Regions from separate parts of the Sodalis sp. RH16 genome, predicted to be linked through region 1. Evidence: predicted binding sites of a transcription regulator. Region 1 holds the regulator's gene; each other region holds the start of a gene.
The links. Region 1 encodes PurR, which represses purine synthesis genes. Its sites were predicted from a motif close to CANGCAAACGTTTGCNTG; they were not measured.

Region 1 (4,233 bases):
CCCGAATATCCGGATTCTGCAGGACATCCACATAAGCGAAACGCTCGCCGCAGGCGGAAAGCGCCTGTACCGCTTGCGCGGAAAAACCGCAACCAGGCAATTTCGGAGAGCCCTTCATATAAAGAAGAATCGGGTTTTCAGCAATTTGCTGCTGAATTTTTTCAATCGTCGTCATTGTCTCGCTTCCTCAAGCCATAAGCTGGCCTTATCTGCTCTGGGCGGGATTATGCTCAGAATCACTATTCTAACGATTACCGTATAAATAGATAAACGTTTTTTTGCCCGCCATAGCCCGCACGGACAAAGATGCGCAGCACCTTAATAAAGGATAACACCAAAGGCGGCCTTTTACCCGGCGCCGGGGCATGGCTGCCAAACTCTTTTTTAACAATTGAAAAACTGTTGAATTTTGCGCCAAATTATGCCGATGAATGCAACAAATATGCAGTCGTTCACGTTTATTCACAATATGATGATAATTCATGATGCAAAGTAGGGGTAAATAGCTTAAATTCCTTTGAGGCATTTATAACCCCCTCTTTGGGGCCACAGAGGATAGCGTTAATCATGCGTTTATGCTTTACGCTTTTTGTGTTGCTTTTTACTCAGTTATTTTTCAATTTGGCGCATGCCGCGCCCAATGCCGGTATCAATGCCGACCAGCGAAAATCACAGTCCAGTACGGCTAAAACAGGTGACCGACGCAAACGAAAACCTCTTAAAGAGGTGTTGAAGATAACCAAAAAAAGCAAACCGGTGACCGAGCAGAAAATCACCCGTCATAGCACAGACAAACCAAAAGAGCTCGTTGCTGAAAAAAGCAGCAATAAAAAATTACATTCCATACCCGTCGCCAAAGCGAAAGAGCCGGCCGTCGAAAAAAACCACGTTAAAAAATTGCATCCAATGCCCCCCGCAAAAAAAATAGCCAAGTTTACCCCGCCGAAAAAAGGCTACAAAAAGGGTTACGGCAGGCATCGGATGAAAGAAAGCGCCACGCTCGATCTCATTGCCAACGATCAACCCATCATCATGAGCGATAGCCACAAAAAACGCTATCAGCATGCCAAATTGACGGCGATGAACAAGCTGATGTCCCAGATGGGCAAGCCTTATCGCTGGGGCGGCATGTCGCCCAATACCGGGTTCGATTGCAGCGGCCTGATCTATTATGCTTATAAGGACGTGGTACGGATTCATATGCCCCGTACCGCCAATGAAATGTTTCATTTACGCGATGCGGCGCCGGTGAAGAAAGACGATCTGGAAAGCGGCGATTTGGTTTTCTTCCATATCACCAACCGCGGCGCGGCGGATCATGTGGGCGTTTATTTGGGCAACGGACGGTTTATCGAATCCCCCCGCACCGGCCGCGATATCCGCATCAGCTATCTGAATGAAGATTATTGGGCGGATCACTATGTCGGCGCCCGCCGGGTCGTGACGCCGAAAACCATTCGCTGAAAGGAAAAAAAGGCGCCTGGGCGCCTTAATTCATTACCGCGGTAAAGCTGAACGCAATGATCACCAGCAAGGAAAATACCGTGGTCATTAATGACAATTTGAAATCGCTGCTCATCACTTCTCCTTATCACTACACCTATCGCTGAACGGGATATCTTTACACCCGTAGGTTGTAAGCAGTGTCGCATAACCCGATTAAAAAAGCTTGCCGGGCAGCAACTCCCGAGCATATTTATCTTTATCGCTTTCACTTTAGTGCCGAATCAAGGAAAATTGGCGATTTATTTATTTCGGCGTACAGGAGTTCTACACGCATGGCAACCATTAAAGACGTGGCGAAACGCGCCGGGGTATCCACCACTACGGTGTCACATGTCATCAATAAGACGCGATTTGTGGCGCAAGAGACCAAGATCGCCGTTTTGGAGGCCATCGGGCAGCTGCACTATTCCCCCAGCGACGTGGCGCGCAGCCTTAAGATCAACCGCACAAAATCCATCGGCCTGCTGGCCAGCTCAAGCGAAGCGCCCTACTTCGCGGAAATTATCGAGTCGATTGAGCACCACTGTTTTGTGCGGGGATATACCCTTGTGCTGTGCAACTCCCATAACGATCTGAACAAACAGGGCGCCTATCTGGCGATGCTGGCGCAAAAACGGGTGGACGGGTTGCTGGTGATGTGCGCCGAATATCCCGAACCGTTGCTGAATATGCTGGAAGAGTATCGCCATATCCCCATGGTGGTCATGGATTGGGGCGAAGCTCGCCGGGATTTCACCGATACCATTATCGACAATGCCTTCGCCGGGGGTTACATGGCGACCCGCTATCTGATTTCCAGGGGGCATCGCGATATCGGCGCCATACCCGGCCAACTGGCGCGCAATACCGGGGGCGGCCGTCATCGCGGCTACCTGCGGGCCCTGGAAGAAGCCGGCATCGCCATTCCCCATCAATGGATTGTGCAGGGGGATTTCGAACCGGAATCCGGCTATCAGGCCATGAAACTCATTCTGTCCAGGCCGCAAAGGCCCACGGCGGTATTTTGCGGCGGTGATATCATGGCCATGGGTGCAATGTGCGCCATTGATGAAATGGGCATGAAGGTTCCCGATGACATCTCAATTATCGGTTATGATAATGTGCGCAATTCGTGCTTTTTTACCCCGTCATTGACTACCATTCATCAACCCAAAGAAGAGCTGGGCGAGGCCGCGCTGACCATGCTGCTGGACCGTATCACCAGCAAACGGGAAAACGCCAGGATTATCGAAGTGCATCCCGCCCTGATTGTACGCCGTTCGGTGGCCGACGGCCCGTTTCGCTCCTGAAGGGCGGCGCACGGCCTCCTGAGCCCCTTATCAAAGGTGATTCGCTCCCGAATGTAATAATATATTTCATACCGCCGAATGTGCCTGATGAGTTATTGTTTCGATAGGAAATCATTAACTTATCTGTGAAATACATTATTCTGTCAGCTATTGTCTAAACCGGAATGCAGGCTTATACTCAATATCGTTAACAAATATAACGAGTTGTCTAATAATTTTGCTTTAAAAGAATGTCGTGTTTTTACATGGCGTCATCCTATTTATGAAGCGCCCGTCTGACAAACAGTCTATTGGTGTTTTTTATATTCCTCTGTTTATTGTGGTACATCCGACACCACGGATACCCGTGGATGATTATAAAAGCCCGCAGGTATCGGCTACGCTTTTCCTGACGGGGTTATAACAGAAGAAAGGTGATGGAGAAGCTATGAGTTCCTCGTGTGTTGAAGACCTGAGCTTTCATGATAATGCTTGGTATCGAATCATCCATGAAATGCTTGCTGAGGCAGGTGTAAAGATCAACGGCGCAAGGCCGTTTGATATTCATGTCAAGAACCCGGAATTTTTTAAACGCGTGCTAGAGGACGGGTCATTGGGGTTGGGTGAAAGTTACATGGACGGCTGGTGGGAATGCGAGCGACTGGATATCTTTTTTCAGCGCGTTTTAAGAGCCGGTTTGGAAAATAAGCTTCCCCGGCATTTCAAGGATGTTATGCGCGTTGCCGCCGCGCGGCTCATGAATCTTCAGTCTAAAAAACGGGCTTGGATTGTCGGCAAAGAGCATTATGACTTGGGTAATGACCTGTTCAGCCTGATGCTGGATCCCTATATGCAGTATTCGTGCGGCTATTGGAACAAGGCCACCACTCTGGAGGAAGCGCAGCAGGACAAGCTCAGGATGATCTGCGAAAAGCTGCAGTTAAGACCGGGCATGACGCTGCTGGATGTGGGCTGCGGCTGGGGCGGGCTTGCCGCTTATGCGGCCAAGAACTACGGTGTTTCGGTTCAGGGGGTGACTATCTCCGCTGAACAGCAGAAACTGGCGCAGGATCGCTGCGAAGGTTTGGACGTCACTATCTCGCTGCAGGATTACCGCGACCTCAACGTGCAATTCGACCGTATCGTTTCGGTGGGCATGTTTGAGCACGTAGGTCCGAAAAACTACGCCACCTATTTCGACGTCATTGATCGCAACCTGAAACGCGACGGCCTTTTCCTGCTCCATACCATCGGATCCAACCAGACCGATATGAACGTGGACCCCTGGATCGACAAATACATCTTCCCCAATGGCTGCCTCCCTTCCGTGCAGCATATCGCGCGGGCCAGCGAGAAGCATTTTGTTATGGAGGACTGGCATAATTTCGGTGCCGATTATGACAAAACGCTGATGGCCTGGTATGAACGTTTTCTCGCCGCCTGGCCGACGTTATCGGGA
Region 2 (4,233 bases), 2.9 Mb from region 1:
AGATATAGCGGCCCAAACGGGTGTGGTGCAGCATGTACCAGGCGGCGAGAAACACCACCGCCATAATCCACACCGGCGTAGGCACGCCCAGCGGACGGCCTATACCAAACCAGCCGAAGGCATCGGCCGCATCGCTGAAGCCGGTATTCACCGGGCTGCCGTCGGTATATACCATGGTGACGCCCCGCAGCAGCAGCATCATCACCAGGGTCGCGATAAAGGCCTGTACCTTTCCTTTCGCCACAATGACCCCCGTCACGGCGCCGATTGCCGCGCCCAGCAATAGGGAGGCTCCCACCGCGACGAACACGTTGATTTCAAGCCCCACCACCGACGCGGCCACCGCACCGGTCAGGGCCAGCAGCGAACCCACGGAAAGATCGATACCGGCGGTCAAGATCACCAGCGTCATGCCCACCGCCATAATGGCGTTCACGGAGGTCTGTTGAAGAATATTGAACAAATTATTGAGGCTGAAGAAGTTCGAACTCATGGAAGACACCACGGCGATAAGCACCAGCAGCGCAATCAATGATTTCTGTTCTAATAGCCAGGTTTTGCTGAAACCGCGTTTAACGGGAATAATCCGGGTACTCATCATTGATTCTCCTGCTGGGTACTGTATTGCTTACCGACGGCCGCGGCCATCAGGACCTCTTGAGTGGCCTGCCCTATGGGGAAAATGCCGCTTAAGCGGCCCTCATGCATCACCATCACGCGATCGCTCATTCCCAGCACTTCGGGCATCTCCGAAGAGACCAAAATGATACTGAGCCCTTCTTCTTTGAACTGATTGATTAATTGATAAATCTCTTTTTTAGCGCCGACATCGACGCCGCGGGTCGGTTCATCCAGAATCAATACCTTGGGCCGGGTCATCAAGCCGCGGGCAATGGCGACTTTTTGTTGATTGCCGCCGGACAGCAGGCCTATCGGCTGCTCCATCGAGGGCGTTTTAATATTGAATAAACGAATAAAATCCCCTACCGCCTGCTGTTCTTCCGCGTGTTTCAATCCGCCGCCCTGACGGCTGAAATAGCGCAGGGCGGTGAGGGTCATGTTCTCCTTCACCGACATCCCCAGCACCAGCCCGTCCCGCTTACGATCTTCGGAAATATAGACGATACCGTTAGCCAACCCGTCCTGAGGGGTGCGGGTCATAATGGCTCGCCCGTCCAGCACTACCGTGCCGCCGGTGCGTTTCGCCGCGCCATAGAGGGTTTTCATCAGTTCCGTGCGTCCCGCGCCCATCAAGCCCGCGACGCCGAGGATTTCACTGCGGCGCAGCGTAAAGCTGACATCGTCGACGCCGGGGCCGCTAAGATGATTGACCGCTAGACGTTCCTCGCCTAGAGGGACTTCAATGCGCGGGTATTGCTCTTCCAGGCGACGTCCCACCATCATTTCGATCAGGGCGTCTTCCTGTAACTCGGTTACCCGGCGTTCGGCGATAAACTGCCCGTCCCGAAGCACCGTGACATCGTCGCAGATTTGAAAAATCTCTTTTAACCGATGGGAAATATAAACGATGCCGCAGCCCTGCTGCCTGAGTTCGTTTATTACGCTGAACAGCGACGCCGTTTCGGTATCGGTGAGCGCATCGGTAGGCTCATCCATGATAATGATCCGGGACTTGAAGCTGATGACCTTGGCTATTTCCACCATCTGCTGATCGCCGATGGACAGCTCCCCCACCAGACGGTGGCTGCTATACCGCAGATTGAGCCGGGCCAACAGCTGGTCAGCTTCGCTGTACATCCGTTTCCAATCGATACCGCCGAACCGATTGAGGAATTCGCGGCCGAGGAAGATATTTTCCGCAATGGTCAACTGAGGAATAAGATTCAATTCTTGATGGATAATGCCGATACCGGCTTCCTGGGATGCCTTCGGCCCGCTGAACGCCACCTCATTTCCCAGGTATGACAGGGTGCCGGCATCTTTGCTGTAGATGCCGGTCAACACTTTCATCATGGTAGACTTGCCGGCGCCATTCTCTCCCACCAGCGCCATAACGCGGCCGGGATAAACCGTCAGCGCCGCACCGGTAAGCGCCTTAACCCCCGGGAAGGATTTGTCTATCCCTGTCAATTGCAGTAACGGTTGCATAGATGCCTCAGAAGGTGACGCCGGAGCACAGGATGACATTGGCGAAAGGAGTGCATTCCCCACTGCGGATGACCGCGCGGCTATATGCGGTCTGGGCTTTGAATACCTGGTGGCTGATATACTCGATGGCAATGGTATTGCCCTGTTGCTGCTCAAGGGCCGTCAACTGATCCAGCAGCGCCTCATGCAGCTGAGGATTAATTTCCGCCATTTCCTTGGCCAAAATGGCCTTTTCTACCTGCATTTCGCCGACAACCGCGCTCACCACCTGTAAAAAGGTCGGCACACCCCGGGTCAACGCCAGATCAATCCTTTGGCTTGAAGAGGGAATGGGCAATCCCGCATCGGCAATCGTGACCTGATCCGTATGGCCCAGACGGGAGATGAGCGCAGAGACGTCAGCGTTCAGTAAAACACCTTTCTTCATTTTCCTGCCTCCACCAGCGAAACGTTTCGCTGAGGATGAAATTAGTTAAAAAAGCAGAGGTGTACAAGCGCAATCCATCAAAAATGTGATCGCCATCGAAACGTTTCGCTATTAATAAAAATGATTATTCACACAAGCAATTGAATTTGAGAATGAAGCGAGAAGAGGATGCGGTCGCCGGAAAAACGTGGTCCGTCAGGGCAGCGGGAAGAAGATGTGAGGATAAAAACCGATGGCTTATAGCCATCGGCCAGACTGCTGACAAATGCACTCGAAGTCAATAAGGCGGGGCAGGTTGCCAGAAGAGTAAACCGTCCGCGCCATGGATGGCGCGGATCGAGCCTTCAGGGATGTATTCACGGCGTGTTTACGATCTGGTAGCCTGCCCCGACCGAACACTTTGTCAACAAGCTCACCGATGGCTTATAGCCATCGGCGTTATGCTTGGGTTAACGGTTAACGTTGGTTGATTTGATCGAAACTGCCGCCGTCGGAGAAATGAACTTTTTGCACCTGCTGCCAGCTCCCGAACACATCCTTCAAGCTGTACAGCTTGAGCTGTGGGAATTTATCGGCAAATTCCTTCGCCACTGCCGGATCACGGGGACGATAATAGTTTCTGGCCGCGATACGCTGGCCTTCCGGCGAATAAAGATAGGTCAGATAAGCGGTAGCCACGTCGCGGGTTCCCCGTTTGTCCACCACTTTATCTACTACCGATACCGTAGGCTCCGCCACAATTGACTCGCTGGGAACAACGATGTCGAATTGGCCTTTACCCACCTTATTCACCGCCAGCAAAGCCTCGTTTTCCCAGGCGATTAAAACGTCGCCGATGCCGCGTTCCACAAAGGTATTCGTGGAATCGCGGGCGCCGGAATCCAGTACGCTCACATTTTTATAAACCGCCTTGACGAAATCCTGGGCTTTCGCCTGATCGTTATTATTATGATGCAGCGCATAACCCCAGGCGGCCAGATAGTTCCAACGCGCGCCGCCGGAGGTCTTCGGGTTCGGCGTGATGATGGAGATGCCAGGCTTGATTAAATCAGGCCAGTCATGAATTTGCTTGGGATTGCCCTTACGCACCAGAAAAACAATAGTGGAGGTATAAGGCGCCGAGTTATCAGGCAGCCGGGTAATCCAGTTTTTATCAATCCGGCCGCGCGCTGCGATGGCGTCCACATCAGATTCCAGCGCCAATGTCACCACATCCGCATCAATACCATTGATAACCGAGGTAGCCTGCTTACCTGACCCGCCGTGGGATTGCCGAATGGTGACCTTGTCGCCGGTCTTAGCCTGCCAGTATTTGCTGAAGGCAGCATTGTAGTCCTGATAAAGCTCCCGTGTCGGGTCATAGGACACGTTCAATAATTGGATATCTTTTGCCAGCGCGCTTCCCGACAATAAAATCAACAACAACCCTGCTTGCCACTTTGACATCGTTGCTCTCCCGAAGAGTCTTTTTATCACCTGAATATCGATTAAGCAGAGAGTGTCAGAAATCCTGTAACATTTTAAAGAATAAAAACGTAATTTATATAAGCAAAAGAGCTAAACCACAGAGGGTAAAAAAAACCCCCGATGAAGGGGGGCGTGAAATAGCAGGAAGTTGAAGCGATCAGTAGAGTTTTTTAGCACATTCCAGCAAATCACTTTTGAACGGCCGTTTCATGTTTTCTATGGCGTCGATA
Region 3 (4,233 bases), 1.6 Mb from region 1:
CCCAGGATCCGCAGCTCTACGCCGATATCATCATGTCTTCCGAAAGCAACCTGGCGCTAATCAAACGCTATTATCAGCGTTTTGGCGAAGCCATTACCCTGTTGGAACAAGGTGATAAAGACGCTTTTATTGCCCGTTTCAAAAAAATCGAACGCTGGTTCGGCAGCTATGCGCAACGTTTCCTGGAGGAGAGCCGCCTGCTGCTGCGCCAGGCCAACGACAGCCGCCGGTAGCGCCGGTAGGTCTTGGTGGGCGGCAGTGTCAAATGCCGCCCATCGTCATATCTACTGCAACGGTTGCCAGTGCCCCGATGCCGGGTTAGGGAGCACCGCGTAAGCGGTTCTCCCGGTTATCGATTGCCCGGCTATTTCCAGACTTAATGCCGCAGGCAACCTCAATGCCCTTGGCTATGCGGCTAACTGGGATCCACCGGTACCACATTCTCGCTGGGATAGCAGCCCAGAACTTTAAGGGAACGGGTAATGGCCAGTAATTCCGTCAGGGCTTTTTGCATCGCCCCATCGCGCAGGTTAGCCTGCACATCGATATAAAACATCTCTTCCCGCGGGTTGCCGTTAATGGGGCGTGATTCAAGGCGGGTCATCACGATGCCGTGATCACGCAGCACCAGCAACGCTTCCACCAGCGCGCCGGATTGCTGGCCGGTGGCCATAATCAAGGTGGTTTTAGCCGGCACCTGCTCCGAAACCTCAATGGCTTTACGGGCGAGAATAATAAAACGCGTGAAGTTCTGCTGCTGATTGGCCAGATTCTGCTCCAGCACCTGCAAACCGTACAACGCTCCGCCGGGACCGCTGCCAAGGGCGGCCGCTTTGGGTGAATTCAGCGCCGCCACTTTTTCCATGGCAGCGGCGGTGCTTTCGCAATATTCAATTTTCCACTGCGGATGGCGGGCGATAAATTGACTGCACTGCTGGAAGGGCTGCGGATGGCTGTACACCACCTCGATTTGCTCCAGGGTGCTCTCGCCGGCCACCAGCATGCAGTGATCGATAGGATTGGTCAGTTCCCCCACCAATGACAAATTGGTGTGCTGCAACAGATCGTAAACATCGTTGATTGAACCGGAACTGCTGTTTTCAATGGGCAGCACCCCGTAGTCGGCCTGACCGGTTTCCACCATCTGCACAATGTCGGTGAATTTCAGGCAGCCGCACTCTACCACCTGATCGAAATAACGCGCTCCGTATTGCCGCGCGGCCAAATGGGAGTAGGAGCCCTTCGGTCCGAGAAAGGCAATGCGCGCCGAGCGTTCAATGGTCTGGTTTAAATTCGATTGCAACAACGCCTGCTGCGTCAGCACCGAATCCTCGATAATCAGCTGGAACAGGCGCGTGACATAAAACCCGTCGAGATTGCGTTTTTTGCCTTCTTCCACCAACTGTCCGAGCATATCGCTCTCACGGCTTTTATCGCGAATGGGCCGGTGAGTGGTCAATTTGTTGCGCGCGACCTCCAGCGCCAGTTCGCGTCTTTCCGCCAGCAGCGACAATAGTTTCAAATCCAGCGCGCTGATGCGCTCCCGTAGCGCTAATAATGGGTTGTCACTCATATGTTTAGTTACCTTTCACGCCGTAATAAAAAAAGCCCCCTGTTGTCAGGAGGCTTTTTGTTCGTCTTCGCATTCTTTCTCACATGACGAGCTGCCTCCCATTCAGGGGAAGGTAAAAAAGAAGGCGAAGAAAAACGGGGTCATGTGCATTGTATCGGCTTAGTGATCTTTTGGAGTGTTTACAGTAACCGCTGGCTTTTCATTCTGTCAATATAAAACGCGCCGTTACGGCGCGTTGTGGGGTGTGACCCGTTATGCGGCGGGAGAAATCCTCCCGGGCCGCCCCTATCGGTTAGAAAACCGCCAGGTTGTTGTTGATCTTGACGCATTCGGTGGCGCGGCGGGCTTCGCCTTTATGCTGCACTTTATTGAGCTGCCGTTCCAGCTTGGTTATCAGCTCATTAATGGCGGCATACATATCCAGGTTACCGGCGCTGGCTACAAGCGGACCGTTTGGCGTGTTCAATGTGGCGTCAGCCACAAATCCCTGCGGTTGTTTTGAGAGGATTATATGAGGGTTTATCAATTGCGTCTGCCACTTGGCGAGCTTTGCCAGACGTTCTTCCACATGTTGACGAATGGCCGGGGTGATTTCCATTTGTTTGCTGGTAATATTGATAATCATATCACTGCCTCTCTGTGTTTTCCCGTCTACGTAATGCCAGCATACCCTCTCGAAGGGCAAAAAGTGTGATAAAGATCACTTTTTATCGGCGGTTCAACAGAGGCTAAGGGGTTTTGTGAACCGGTCTCAGAAAAGGACAATGGGGGCTTGAGAGTTGCCGGCGGATCGGTCATTATCGATGAGATGATTCAGATGCATTCTTGTCGCCGGCGCATGGCGACAAACGAAAACGGCAGCCTTGGCTGCCGTTTTACGTTCATGTAGGCGAGGTTCAGGCGGGATTGGCCTGGATAATCTTCGCTACCTTGTCAGCCTGGCCGGGCAGCCGCAGCTCTTCATAGGCGTTTTGCATTAACGGCAATGCTTGATGGGTTGCCTGGGTATCAGGGAAATCAACCATCATCTGCTCGACCCGGTTGACTACCGCCACATAGGCGCCGCGACGGGTGTAAAAACGCACCACCGCCAGCTCGTAGTTGGCGAGCCGGTCTTTAAGATAAACCAGACGTTTATTGGCATCCGTGGCATACTGGCTGTTAGGATAGCCGCGAATCAATTGGGTGAAGTCCCGGAAAGCCGCACGGGCATGTTCCGGATCGCGGTCGGAACGATCGATGCCGAAGAACCCTTGAATCATGCTGTCATCCAGCGCCATATCCGTCAGACCACGCATATACAGGACGTAATCGACGTTCGGATGTGTCGGGTTCAGACGCAGGAAGCGATCGATGGAGGCCTGGGCCAACGTGAGATCCGCCGATTTGTAATAGGCATAAATCAAATCAAGCTGAACCTGCTGCGCGTAAGGACCGAAGGGATAACGGTTATCCAGTGCTTCCAGTTCTTTGATGGCTCCTTTATAGTCGCCGTCCTGTAATCTCTGTTGTGCGGTGCTGTACAGCTCGGAGGGCGGATTATCAGGAACGGCATCCTTGGAACTGGAGCAACCGACCAGCATCAGGCTCAATGTGGCTGCTGCCACCAGATATTTCATACGCATCATGACGTTTTGCTTATCCTCAGAGTGTTATTCCGGGAGACTGTCCGTTAAGCTCCCGAATGAGACCAGCTACAATAGCATAATTCTAAACGGCATTGCCGTGAAAACCCAACGATAACGAAGAAGCTGCATATGGCACAACAACAACTCCTCACCGCGATGGTGAATGAATCACAACTTGGGCAACGGTTAGATCAGGCTTTGGCCGAATTGTTCCCTGATTATTCTCGCTCCCGTATAAAAATCTGGATCCTCGACAGCCGGGTCCGGGTGAACGGAAACGTGACCGCTACGCCCAAAGAGAAGGTTCTTGGCGGCGAAGCCATTGAAATCGACGCGATTATCGAGGAAGAAACCCGCTGGGCGGCGCAGGATATCGCGCTGAATATCGTGTACGAAGACGACGATATCCTGGTGATAAATAAACCCCGGGATCTGGTGGTGCATCCGGGGGCGGGCAATGCCGACGGCACCATTCTGAATGCGTTGCTGCATTATTATCCCGCCATCGCCGAAGTGCCCAGGGCCGGTATCGTACATCGGCTGGATAAAGATACCACCGGTCTGATGGTGGTGGCAAAAACCGTACCGGCGCAAACCCGGCTGGTGGAATCATTGCAGGCGCGGGAAATCACCCGTGAATACGAAGCGGTGGCCATGGGGACCATGACCGCCGGCGGCACGGTGGAGCAGCCCATTTCCCGCCATCCCACCAAGCGTACCCATATGGCGGTGCATCCCATGGGCAAACCGGCGGTGACCCATTACCGCATCATGGAGCATTTCCGCGCCCATACCCGGCTGCGGCTGCGGCTGGAAACCGGACGTACCCACCAGATACGCGTTCATATGGCGTTTATCAACCATCCGCTGGTGGGGGATCCGCTCTATGGCGGCCGCCCCCGTCCCCCTAAAGGCGCCTCGGAAGAGTTTGTGAATATGCTGCGCGGCTTTGATCGCCAGGCGCTGCATGCAACCAGGCTGCGGCTGTACCATCCCGTCACCGGCATTGAAATGGAATGGTTCGCCCCGCTG
Region 4 (4,233 bases), 2.1 Mb from region 1:
GTTGCGCGACGTGATGACCCTGGCGGAGACGCTGGCGGACGCGGCGGGACAGGGGCTCGATCCCGGCGGCTATGCGGTATTGCAGCGCTATCAACAGCGTCGGTTGCCCGATCAGTCCGGAACGGTAGGCATTACCGACGGGCTAATCGACGTGTTTGCCAACGGGCACCCGCCGCTGGTGATTGCCCGTAATCTGGGGCTGCTGGCCATGGCGCATTCACCCTGGCTGCGGGACACCCTCGCGCGACGCACCCTGGGCTGGGTGGAGCGTTAATTTCCGGCCTTCAACAAGGACTTCAGCTATGCAAGCATTCGATGTGGTGATCAACGGCGGCGGAATGGTGGGTTTGACCCTGGCCTGCGGTCTGCAGGGCAGCGGCTTGCGCGTCGCGGTGGTGGAGCAGCGGATGCCGGAAGCGATTCCCCCGGCCGAAAGCCCGGCGCTTCGGGTCTCCGCCATCAATGCCGCCAGTCAGCGCCTGTTGCGGCATGTCCGGGTATGGGACGATATCGTCGCGGTGCGCGCCACGCCCTACCGGGGCATGGAAGTCTGGGATAACGACAGCTTCGGTAAAATCGCCTTTGACGGCGGTCCCTTGGGATTCGAGCAGCTTGGGCACATTATCGAAAATCCGGTCATCCATCAGGCACTGTGGCGCCGGGCCGCCGGGTTATCGGATGTCGAGCTGTTTTGCCCGGCGTCGCTACGGCAAGTAGCCTGGGGCGAAAACGAGGCGTTTATTACCCTGGATGACGATCGGATGCTGACCGCCAGGCTGGTGGTGGGGGCGGACGGCGCCGATTCCTGGCTGCGGCGCTATGCCGATATTCCGCTGACTTTCTGGGATTACCAGCATCATGCCCTGGTAGCCACCGTGCGTACCGAGCGCCCCCACGGCGGCATCGCCCGCCAGGCGTTTCACGGCGACGGAATTCTGGCGTTTCTGCCGCTGGCGCAGCCCGATGTCTGTTCCATCGTCTGGTCCCTGCCGCCGGAGTCGGCGGAGCAGCGGCGGCAAATGCCGGCGGAGCAATTCACCGCGCAATTGGCCCGACACTTTAATCTGGCCCTCGGTTTATGCACGCTGGAAAGCGAACGGTTGACATTCCCCCTTACCGGCCGCTATGCCCGGGATTTCGCCGCGCACCGTCTGGTGCTGGTGGGAGACGCGGCGCATACCGTCCATCCGCTGGCGGGGCAGGGGGTGAATCTGGGATTGATGGATGTGGCCGAATTGCTGTCTGAACTGCAGCGATTGCAAATCGCCGGCAAGGATATCGGCCATTATGCCTATCTGCGCCGCTATGAACGGCGCCGCAAGCACAGCGCCGCCGTTATGCTGGCGGGCATGCAGGCCCTGCGTGAGCTGTTTGACGGCAACAATCCCCTCAAAAAATGGGTTCGTGACGCCGGATTGCGTTTAGCGGATACGCTGCCCGGTGTAAAACCTCGCCTGATCCGGCAGGCCATGGGGCTTACCGAACTGCCGGCCTGGCTGGATGAAGACGCCCGTTCGACTGAAAAAATCTAATCCAAGGGTTTTTTTTCATTATTATTTCTAATCCGAAGCCTCGGCAAAACGTATTCCAACAGCGTTTCGTCGGGGTTTTTTGTTATCAAATTTTGCGTTGAGGTCCTCCGATTTACCGTTTGTGCGCCGTTATAATCCCTTTGTCAGCATATCATGCTGATGAGGCGGGGAGCGTCGTTTAACATTATACTTCCCGGCGGGATAATTTAATTTATGGTTTCCCCCTGGATTAGGTGGTAACTTCTGGCAAAAGGTATCGTTTGCGCCGATGGAAGCTTATTTTTCGTATAGGCCGAAAGCGTCGGCGCCTTCCAGGACATTTGTTGTATAGCCTCAATAATTCGAGTTGCAATAAAGCCAATGTAATGCAACGTGAAGCATGGCGGTTATATCGTCTGAATTGACCACAAAGAGAGAAAAGATGGCCCAGCTGACATCGCTGTACGAACAGCACATCGCGTGCGGCGCAAAAATGGTGGATTTCCATGGCTGGATGATGCCGTTGCATTATGGTTCGCAACTGGAGGAGCATCACCAGGTCCGCCGGGACGCCGGCATGTTCGATGTTTCCCATATGACCATCATCGATCTCCAGGGATCCCGCACCCGCGAATTTTTGCGCTACCTGCTGGCCAATGATGTGGCAAAGCTGACCCAGCCGGGCAAGGCCCTGTACACCGGGATGCTGAATGCGTCCGGCGGCGTGATTGACGATTTGATCGTTTATTTCCTGGCTGAAGAGGATTTCCGCCTGGTGGTGAATTCCGCCACCCGCGAAAAAGACGTTGCCTGGGTCACGGACCATGCCGAACCGTTTAATGTCCGGGTAACCGTGCGTGACGATTTAGCGTTGATCGCCGTGCAGGGACCGCAGGCCCAGGCCAAGGCGCGGACGCTCTTTACGCCCGAGCAGCTGGCGGCGGTGGCCTGTATGAAGCCCTTTTTCGGCGTGCAGTCGCAGGATTTGTTTATCGCCACTACCGGCTATACCGGCGAGGCGGGCTATGAAATCGCCCTGCCGAAAACCCGGGTGGAGTCGTTCTGGCAACAATTGCTGTCAGCCGGGGTCAAACCCTGTGGCCTGGGAGCGCGGGATACCCTGCGCCTCGAAGCCGGCATGAATTTATATGGGCAGGAAATGGACGAAAGAATTTCGCCCCTGGCCGCCAACATGGGCTGGACCATCACCTGGCAGCCGGAAGACCGTGATTTTATCGGCCGTGAGGCGCTGGAAGCCCAGCGCCGCGCCGGCACCGAACAGCTGGTGGGCCTGGTGCTGACCGAAAAAGGGGTGCTGCGCAACGAACAAACGGTGCATTTCACCGACAGCAACGGCAACCGGCAGACGGGGATCATCACCAGCGGCTCCTTTTCCCCGACGCTCGGGGTCAGTATTGCCCTGGCCCGCGTACCCGCAGGTATCGGCGAGCAGGCTATAGTATTAATCCGTAACCGCGAAATGCCGGTTAAGGTGACCAAACCCGGTTTTGTCCGCGCCGGTAAACCGGTCGTTCAATTTTAACTTTGCGAGAGTGAGGATGGCGATGAGCAGCAGCGTGCCTAAAGAACTAAAATACACCACGTCCCATGAGTGGGTCCGTGACGAGGGCGAAGGCGTTTACAGCGTCGGTATCACCGAACATGCCCAGGAGTTGCTGGGAGACATGGTATTTATCGATCTGCCGGAAGTGGGCGCCGAATTCGCCGCCAGCGATGATTGCGCCGTGGCCGAGTCGGTAAAGGCCGCTTCGGATATCTACGCGCCCATCAGCGGTGAAATCGTGGCGGTGAATGAAGAGCTTGAAGCTTCGCCGGAGCTGGTGAACAGCGCGCCTTATACCGAAGGCTGGCTGTTTCAAATCAAAGCCGCCGACGAGAGTGAAGTAGCCGCATTGCTCGATGCCGATGCCTATGAGGCCACCCTCGACGAAGAAGACGACGAAGACGAATAACCGCCGCACGGCCCCGGTGAACCATCCGGGGCTTTTCCCGACCCGTTTGTGATTTCCCCCGTCCCATGCCCGATGCAGGAATTGTAGTTTATGACCCAGACTCTCAGCCAGCTTGAACACCATGACGCGTTTATACAGCGCCATATCGGCCCTTCCCCGGAACAGCGGGCGCATATGCTTTCAGCCGTCGGCGCCGCCACTCTGGACGCGCTGATTGGCCAAATCGTTCCCGCGGATATTCAGCTTTCCGCCCCGCCGGCGGTGGGCGAGGCCGCCACCGAAGCCCGGGCGCTGGCTGAGCTGAAAGCCATTGCCGGCCGTAACCGGATCTGCAAAACCTATATCGGCATGGGCTACAGTGCGGTCATCACCCCGCCGGTGATTTTGCGCAACATGCTGGAGAACCCGGGCTGGTATACCGCCTATACGCCTTACCAGCCGGAGGTGTCGCAGGGCAGGCTGGAAGCCTTGCTGAATTTTCAACAGCTGACGCTGGACTTGACCGGCCTGGATATCGCTTCCGCCTCGCTGCTGGATGAAGCCACCGCGGCGGCGGAAGCCATGGCGCTGGCCAAACGCGCCAGTAAACTGAAACAGGCCAACTGCTTTTTTGTCGCCGACGATGTGCACCCGCAGACGCTGGATGTCGTGCGCACCCGGGCGCGCACCTTCGGTTTCGATCTGGTGGTGGGCCAAGCCGAAGCGGCGCTTGAACAGCCGGGGGTATTCGGCGTCTTGCTGCAGCAGGT

Region 2: rbsD (D-ribose pyranase) is a predicted target of PurR. The motif match lies at 2,551-2,568, and genes of this name have one in related genera.
Region 3: raiA (ribosome-associated translation inhibitor RaiA) is a predicted target of PurR. The motif match lies at 2,421-2,438, and genes of this name have one in related genera.
Region 4: gcvT (glycine cleavage system aminomethyltransferase GcvT) is a predicted target of PurR. The motif match lies at 1,776-1,793, and genes of this name have one in related genera.

Annotation. Positions count from the first base shown of each region.
Region 1 is NZ_CP178737.1:4,755,891-4,760,123, reverse strand. Features, by position in the region: gene ACL2XJ_RS21675 (Grx4 family monothiol glutaredoxin) at 1-175, opposite strand, end outside; gene ACL2XJ_RS21670 (hypothetical protein) at 307-486, shown strand; gene ACL2XJ_RS21665 (C40 family peptidase) at 568-1,464, shown strand; gene ACL2XJ_RS21660 (YnhF family membrane protein) at 1,490-1,579, opposite strand; gene purR (HTH-type transcriptional repressor PurR) at 1,779-2,795, shown strand; gene cfa (cyclopropane fatty acyl phospholipid synthase) at 3,223-4,233, shown strand, end outside.
Region 2 is NZ_CP178737.1:1,550,400-1,554,632, forward strand. Features, by position in the region: gene rbsC (ribose ABC transporter permease) at 1-598, opposite strand, end outside; gene rbsA (ribose ABC transporter ATP-binding protein RbsA) at 598-2,109, opposite strand; gene rbsD (D-ribose pyranase) at 2,117-2,536, opposite strand; gene ACL2XJ_RS07025 (sulfate ABC transporter substrate-binding protein) at 2,993-3,982, opposite strand; gene pfkA (6-phosphofructokinase) at 4,161-4,233, opposite strand, start outside.
Region 3 is NZ_CP178737.1:229,139-233,371, reverse strand. Features, by position in the region: gene tyrA (bifunctional chorismate mutase/prephenate dehydrogenase) at 1-233, shown strand, start outside; gene pheA (bifunctional chorismate mutase/prephenate dehydratase) at 416-1,573, opposite strand; Phe leader region at 1,599-1,724, opposite strand; gene pheL (pheA operon leader peptide PheL) at 1,676-1,723, opposite strand; gene raiA (ribosome-associated translation inhibitor RaiA) at 1,866-2,198, opposite strand; gene bamD (outer membrane protein assembly factor BamD) at 2,470-3,201, opposite strand; gene rluD (23S rRNA pseudouridine(1911/1915/1917) synthase RluD) at 3,331-4,233, shown strand, end outside.
Region 4 is NZ_CP178737.1:2,656,305-2,660,537, forward strand. Features, by position in the region: gene ubiH (2-octaprenyl-6-methoxyphenyl hydroxylase) at 1-274, shown strand, start outside; gene ubiI (FAD-dependent 2-octaprenylphenol hydroxylase) at 303-1,532, shown strand; gene gcvT (glycine cleavage system aminomethyltransferase GcvT) at 1,954-3,054, shown strand; gene gcvH (glycine cleavage system protein GcvH) at 3,077-3,484, shown strand; gene gcvP (aminomethyl-transferring glycine dehydrogenase) at 3,575-4,233, shown strand, end outside.